One region of the Chitinophaga varians genome, then DNA from elsewhere that is predicted to be linked to it. Evidence: riboswitches for the same ligand, from Rfam matches in the RefSeq annotation. Region 1 holds a riboswitch; the other holds the start of a gene.
What was found. A riboswitch is a leader RNA that binds a small molecule or an ion and turns the genes downstream of it on or off. The one in region 1 is predicted to bind S-adenosylmethionine.
Positions count from the first base shown of each region.

Region 2: it holds a riboswitch for S-adenosylmethionine, as region 1 does, so the genes downstream of both, HGH92_RS05105 (trans-sulfuration enzyme family protein) here and HGH92_RS29960 (trans-sulfuration enzyme family protein) in region 1, are expected to answer to the same signal.

Region 1 is NZ_JABAIA010000004.1:126,522-130,272, reverse strand. It holds gene HGH92_RS29970 (NirD/YgiW/YdeI family stress tolerance protein) at 1-77, opposite strand, end outside; gene HGH92_RS29965 (dicarboxylate/amino acid:cation symporter) at 225-1,436, shown strand; gene HGH92_RS29960 (trans-sulfuration enzyme family protein) at 1,387-2,565, opposite strand; SAM riboswitch class I at 2,741-2,851, opposite strand; gene HGH92_RS29955 (NAD-dependent epimerase/dehydratase family protein) at 2,923-3,751, opposite strand, start outside.
Region 2 is NZ_JABAIA010000001.1:1,266,101-1,269,851, reverse strand. It holds gene HGH92_RS05110 (homoserine dehydrogenase) at 299-1,480, opposite strand; gene HGH92_RS05105 (trans-sulfuration enzyme family protein) at 1,541-2,719, opposite strand; SAM riboswitch class I at 2,900-3,018, opposite strand; gene HGH92_RS05100 (DUF2851 family protein) at 3,148-3,751, shown strand, end outside.

The DNA.
Region 1 (3,751 bases):
ACTTCTCCTATCGTATAGTACTTATGCTGGGCAAGAAAACACAACGGTAATAATAAACCCAGTAACAAACATTTCATATGGACGATGTTGGTTTGATAGTGTAACAAGCGGGAGGGCCAAAAGGTTACACGTATAGGCGGTAACGTTGTCTTACCGTCTAAAATTCATATTTAAATAATATGCGTGAAATGTGCTAGCTTTCGGGAAGAAATAAATTTCCATACATGGAAGTCCTCAAGAATTACCGTGATATATTCCTGCTGCTGGGCGGAATTATCGCAGGTTCCATAGCCGGGGCGCTATTGGGGCCAAAGGTGGAAGTGATCAAACCGATTGGTGATATTTTTCTCAACCTTTTATTTACGACTGTCATACCACTGGTATTTTTTGCGATCGCGTCTGCCATTGCGCATATCGATGCGTCGCACCGGCTGGGAAGGGTATTGGGTGTGATGTCATTGGTATTTCTCAGCACATTGCTGATTGCTGCTTTTCTGACTATTGTGGCCGTCTGGATATTTCCCATTCACCAGAAAGTGGTGCTGACGCCCGTAACAGATCATGCCAGCGCCGGCACTTTCGGCGAGCAGCTGACGCGGCTGCTGACGGTCAGCGAGTTTTACGAGTTGCTTTCCCGCAAGAACATGTTACCGTTCATTATCTTTTCGGTACTGACCGGCATGGCCGCGATGCGGGCGGGAGAACGGGGCGCTTCTTTCCGGCGTTTCCTGCATTCGGGCAACGAGGTGATGAAAGACCTGCTGGCATTACTGATGAAGGCCGCCCCCCTGGGGCTGGGCGCTTATTTCGCCTACCAGGTAGGTACGGTGGGCCCGCAGTTGTTTGGCACCTATGCGCATTCGCTGGCTATCTATTATGGCTTCGGCGCTATTTATTTCCTGGCTGGCTTCAGCTTCTATGCTTTTGTGGCCGGCGGTTTCCGGGGGGTGAAGATTTTCTGGAAAAACAATATCGTCCCCACCCTTACCGCTGTCGGCACCGGCAGCAGTATCGCCACTATTCCGGCCAACCTGGAAGCGGTACCCAAAATGGGAGTGCCGGCATCTGTTGGCAACGTGGTCGTGCCGTTGGGCGCAACGCTGCATAAAGATGGTTCCAGCATCAGCTCCATCATCAAGATGGCGGTTGTTTTTGCCATGTACGGCAAAGGTTTCGACAGTGTCAACGTGATTGTGATGGCACTGGGCATTACCGTCATCGTAAGCATTGTGGAAGGCGGCATTCCCAACGGTGGTTACATCGGGGAGCTGCTGGTGATGTCGGTATACAATTTCCCCCCGGAGGCGCTCCCGCCGCTGATGGTGATCGGCACCCTGGTAGATCCGCTGGCCACCATTTTAAACGCGACGGGAGATAACGTAGCCGCTATGCTGGTAACCCGGTTTCTGCCAAAGCGGGCTGCGGTAAGTGTTTAAAGGCCTGCTCCAGGTCGGCGAGCAGGTCGGTCGCTTCTTCCAGGCCTATAGACAAACGTATCAGGCTGTCGCTCACACCGGCAGCCTTTCTTTTTTCGGCCGGTATGGATTTATGGGTCATGGTAGCGGGATGGCTCACCAGGCTTTTAATACCGCCGAGACTTTCAGCGAGTTTAAAATAGTGGGTGGATGTCACAAAAGCGGTGGCTGCTTCTTCGCGGTCATCTTTCAATGAGAAAGAGATGATGCCGCCAAAGCCCTTGCTCTGTTGTTTTGCCAACGCATGGCCGGGATGGGAAGGCAGCCCCGGATAAAACACTTTATCTACCGCCGGATGTTGTTCAAGGTATTCGGCGACGACCTGTGCAGAGGCGACATGCTGGCGGATGCGCAGGTGCAGTGTTTCAATGCCGCGTATGAGCAGGAAGCTGTCGAACGGTGACAGGATAGCGCCACAGGCGTTCTGATAAAATTTGATCTCCTCTCCCAGCTGCGGCGTTTTAGACACTACCACACCGGCGATCAGGTCACTGTGGCCACCCAGGTATTTGGTGGCGCTGTGAATGACCAGGTCGGCACCAAGGGCCAGTGGCTGCTGCAGCACCGGTGACGCAAACGTATTGTCCACACAAAGGAGACAGTTACTTGCCTTGGCGATACGGCTGATGGCCGCAATATCAGAAATCTTCAACGTAGGATTGGTGGGTGTTTCCAGCCATATTAGGCGTGTGGCCGGTGTAATGGCCTGGAATACCGCCTGTGTGTCGGCCGTGTCCACATAATGCACTTTGATACCGAATTTTTCATACACTTTATGAAAGAGGCGGAAAGCGCCGCCATAGATATCATCTACCGCCACAATTTCATCTCCGGCCTTCAGCAGTTTGATGACCGCGTCTATGGCTGCCAGACCGCTGGCAAAGGCGGAAGCGGCTGCGCCGCCTTCAAGTCCGGCGATGATTTTTTCTGCTGTTTCGCGGGTGGGGTTGTTGGACCGGGCATAGTCATAACCTTTGTTTACACCGGGAGCTTCCTGTACGAAGGTGGATGTCTGGTAGATGGGAACAGCGATTGCGCCTGTTTGCGGATCTACGGGAATAGAATGGATCAGTGATGTGATAGTGCTCATCTGTACTTGTTTTTTAGTTTGATGAAAAATGAATAAACAAGTTCTATGCAGCGCCCATCAAGAGATTTGGTTATTGTGTCATTTTATTATAGTCATTAAAATAAAAATGCAGCGGGTATATATCCGCTGCATTCCTATAATAAAATATCTAAATGAAATAACAATCAAATGTAGATACTTATCTTTCCCGGCTTCGCCGGGATGGATGCAGCACCTTTCATCAGTGCCATGATGAAGGTTGCTAAGGTATCGTCGGGCCATTTCCCTCCTCCTTTCTTGATAAGCGATTAAAAGAACTGGTGCAAAGATAGGACACAAATTCAAACTACCAAATTTATTTCCTACAAATTTTGTAGACTATTCATATTGCAGGGTAAGTTTAACACCTTCTTCATAGGAAGTAGGTTTTACCTGAAAGTGTTTTTCAAATTTGGATGAATCGAAAATATAGGGATAGTTGCTTTGGTACAACATCTCTCCCAGTTCGCGGATGGTGGAATCGAAAAGGCCGGAAACAGCTATGAGGAAGCGGTTCAGCTTCATATACTTTGGCTTAACGCCCATCTGGCGCGCGATCATCTCCATATATCCTTTGCCGTCCGGGGCCGGATTGGCAGTAGGCAGATGCCATACCTGGTTCCAGGAGGAATCGTCCTGGGAAAGCAGGTAAAGTCCTTTGCCGGCGTCGGGGGTGAAGGTGTAGCTATGGGTGACGTTGTCTTTGCCCAGCCACATGGCGGAACTATTCTTTTTGAATTTGTCGATGATCAGCAGGTTAAGGAAGCCGGTCTTGTCTGCGCCGGGGCCGTAGAAATCCGCTGCCCTGGCGATAGTGGCCGTAATGTTACCGGCTTTGACTTCCTCCATCAGTTGCGTGGCAATAGCGGCCCGGATTTTTCCTTTTTTGCTGACAGGCTTGTAGGGGGTGTTTTCTGTCATCGGACCGTTTACTAACCCATAAGAATATACGTTATCGAAGAAGATCAGTTTAGCGCCTTCCGCTTTACAGGCTTCGATGACGTTGCTCATGATGCGGGGCCATGCAACGGCCCATAGTTTATGGTCATATTTCAATCCGGCCGTGAGGAACACGACAGTAGCGCCGGCTACCGCGCGGCGGGTTTGCGCGGCGTCAGTGATGTCTGCGGCCACCAGGTCGGTGATGCCGGCAATAGCCTGAGGAGAG
Region 2 (3,751 bases), on a different contig from region 1:
CCAAACGTAGCTCACACCAGAGAAAGGAGTTCTTTCATCAGAAGACAATTGAACAACAGATTAGCATATATGTAGTTCACACCAGAGAAAGGCTTCTTTCATCAGAAGACAATTGAACAACAGATTAGCATATATGTAGTTCACACCTGAGAGAAAGGCTTCTTTCATCAGAAAGAAATTGAAGAACAAAACGTAGCCCAGGGCTTCAGCCCTGGGACGCGTGGCGCCAAAATAAATTAGGCCGGTCCAAACGGACCGGCCTGTATATGTGGTTGGTTGTGCCTTCGGCACCAATGTTTTATTCGAGGACCAACAGGTTAACGTCTTTCTTTTTCAGCCAGCCTGCTTCTTTCAGTTTCTGCAGGTTGATAGTGCCTACCACGTATCTCCACTCTGGTGATTCATATTTTTCAGAGATATTGAAGAACTCGGCCAGGTCTACCTGATCGGGTGTTTTGTAGCGCAGGTACACTTTCAGTTTCACATCGTTGGTGAAATTGGGCTGGTTGTTTTGTTTGATTTTTTTGTATTCATAACGGTAATTGTAAAGCAGGGCGGAGATGTCTGAGAGGACAGCGCTGCCGGTGGCGGTACCGCCGGCTCCTTTGCCTACGAAGAACTGTTTATCGGTGAAGGCGCTCTCGAGGAGGATGCCGTTGTATTCGTTGTACACGTCGTACAGCAGGTTATGCTCTTTTACGAGGTGGGGCAGTACGTAGGCGAACACGCTTCCGTTCTGGCGGCGGCATTGCGCTATCAGTTTAACGGTACAGTTGCGTTGTTTGGCAAACTGGATATCGAAATCGTTGAGGTGGTGAATACCGAAGTTGTACACTTCTTCGGGTTTCACGAAGGTGCCGAATGCGTGGAGGAGCAGGATCACGAGTTTGAATTTCGGATCGTAGCCTTCGATATCGAGGGTGGGGTCTGTTTCGGCGAAGCCCAAGTCCTGCGCCTGTTGAAGGGCGGTTTCAAAGCTGAGGTTTTCCTCAAATATTTTGGTGAGGATATAATTCGTAGAGCCGTTACAGATACCTTCCACTGCGTTGAGCAGGTCGTTATCGTAGTATTCTTCCAGGTTGCGGATGATGGGAATAGAGGCGCAGCTGGAAGCTTCATAAAGGAAAGGCACTTTGTTGGCGGATTGCAGTTCGTACAGTGCCGGCAGGTTTTCCGCGATCATGCGTTTGCTGGCGCTGACAACAGCTTTGCCGTTGCGCAGGGCGGTGCTGACGATATCGAAAGCGGCTTCCGTATCGTTGATCAGTTCCACCACTACGTCGATAGTAGGATCTTCAAGGATTTCATTTTTATCCGTTGTAAAATAGCTACTGTCGATAGGTCTTGATTTGTTGGGGTCTTTAATACAGATTTTTTTGATACGTGCATTAATACCTTTGGTCCTGTTCAATACCTCGTACAGACCCTGGCCTACTACGCCGAAACCGAAAATACCCAGATTGATGATCTTGTTTTCCATACTTTAGTTCATAATTGGTTGGTGCTATCAGTGTTCCTGGCGGGTGGCCCGGGCTGACAGCTATTGTAAAACAGTAATTTGTTTGCCGGCCGGATGGTTTAATTTATCCAGCGCTTGTTTCAGGTCGTTGATGAGGTCTTCTGCATCTTCGATCCCTACGGAGAGTCGGATACAGGAGTCCTGCAGGCCTGTTTTTTTCCGGAATTCTTCCGGGATGGTGCGGTGTGTCATAGTGGCCGGGTGGGCCAGCATGCTTTTCACGCCGCCGAAGCTTTCCGCCAGTTTAAACAGCTTGGTGGCGTTAACGATGCGGATCGCATTTTTAATATTGTCGGCTTTAAGCGAGAAGCTGACGAGGGCGCCGTAGTTCTTCTGCTGTTTGCGGGCAATATGATGATTTTTATGGGTGGCCAGTCCGGGATAGAACACTTTGTCCACCGCCGGGTGTGTGGCGAGCCAGTTGGCGATGGCGCTGGCGTTGCTGCATTGTTTCTCGAACCGGAGGTAGAGCGTTTCAATGCCGCGGATGGTGAGCCATGCTTCAAACGGGCTCAGGATGCTGCCGGAGATGTTCTGGTTGTACCGTATCTGGTCGGCCAGTGCTTTTGAATTCACCACTACCAGTCCGGCTATGACGTCACAGTGGCCGGCCAGGTATTTGGAGGCGCTGTGGATAACGATGTCCGCACCGAGTGTCAGTGGCTGTTGCAGCAGCGGGGTGCTGAAGGTATTGTCTACCGCCAGCAGGATATTATGTTGTTTGGCGATCTTGCTGACAGATTTAATGTCAGATACGCGCAAAGTAGGATTGGTGGGGGATTCCAGCCAGATGATACGGGTGTTGGGCGTGATGGCGGCCAATACCTTGTCCAGGTTGCTGGTGTCCACAAAGTTTACTTTGATGCCAAAACGTTCGAACATGTGGTTGAAGATCTGGAAGATGCCACCATAGGTATCTTCCACGGCCATGATCTCGTCGCCGGATTTCAGCAGTTTGAGCACGGCGTCAATGGCAGACATGCCGCTGGCGAAGGCGAAGCCGGCATATCCTTCTTCCAGGCTACAGATGAGCTCTTCCAGCACTTTACGCGTGGGATTGTTGGCCCGCGAAAATTCAAAACCCTTATTGATGCCCGGTGATTCCTGCACAAAGGTGGACGTCTGATAGATGGGCACTGAAATGGCGCCTGTCAGTTCGTCTACCGGAATGCTGTGAATCAGTTGTGTAGCTGTTTTCATGTTAATAAAATTTTAATGATGTCACGAAGGTCACGCAGTTTCGTGCAACTTTATCATTAAAAATCTATTTTAACAACCTTATTTCCAGGAAGTGGGTGGGGAGAAGGCATAAAAAAAGCCCTTCCGGGTGTTGGAAGAGCTATGAATCAATTATATATCTGGTGAAGATTTATCTCTGCCAACTTATCTTTCCCCGGTACACCGGGGCAGGAATTAGCACCTTTTTCCCGACCAATGCTGGTCTGGAATGGTTGCTAAGGCATCGCAGGGCCAAGTCCCTCCGCCTTTCTGGATAAGTGATGTTAAGAACTGGGTGCAAAGGTAACAGCAGTTTTATCAATTTTCCAAATTTGACGCACAAAAATATTTTCCGGGCGCCGGTGTTTTATTATCTTTAAAGACATTGTTTTACTGACCAACCATATCTTATGCACGTTAACCCCCCGCTCACGGAAGCGCTGTTCCAGCATATCTGGAAGTGCCGCCTGTACCGGCATGAAGGCCTGGTGACCACCACCGGCGAGGCTGTACAGGTCATTCATCCCGGCACGCATAATCATCATAGCGGCCCTGATTTCACAGGCGCCCGGATAAAAATCGGCCCTGTTTTGTGGGCAGGGCCTGTGGAGCTGCATCTGCGCTCGTCTGACTGGTACCGTCATGGCCATGCCGGCGATGCGCAATACGGTCATATCATCCTGCATGTGGTGTACAGGCATGACCTGCCGGCGGGCATCGGTGGGCATATACGGTGCCTGGAGCTGCAGCCTTATATTTCCAACCTGTTGTTGCAGCGTTACGAGGAGCTGCGGCAGTCGGCCGCTTTTGTGCCCTGCAGCGCCCATGCAGGCCGGGTGCCGCCACTGGTGTGGACATCATGGCAGGACCGGCTGCTGGCCGAACGCTGGGAAAGGCGGCAGCGGGAGCTGCTGCACTGGCTGTCGGTCAACCGCCACAACTGGGAAGAGACCTGCTACTGGGCGGTGGCCCGCAGCTACGGCGCACCGGTCAACGCTCCGGCTTTCCTGGCGC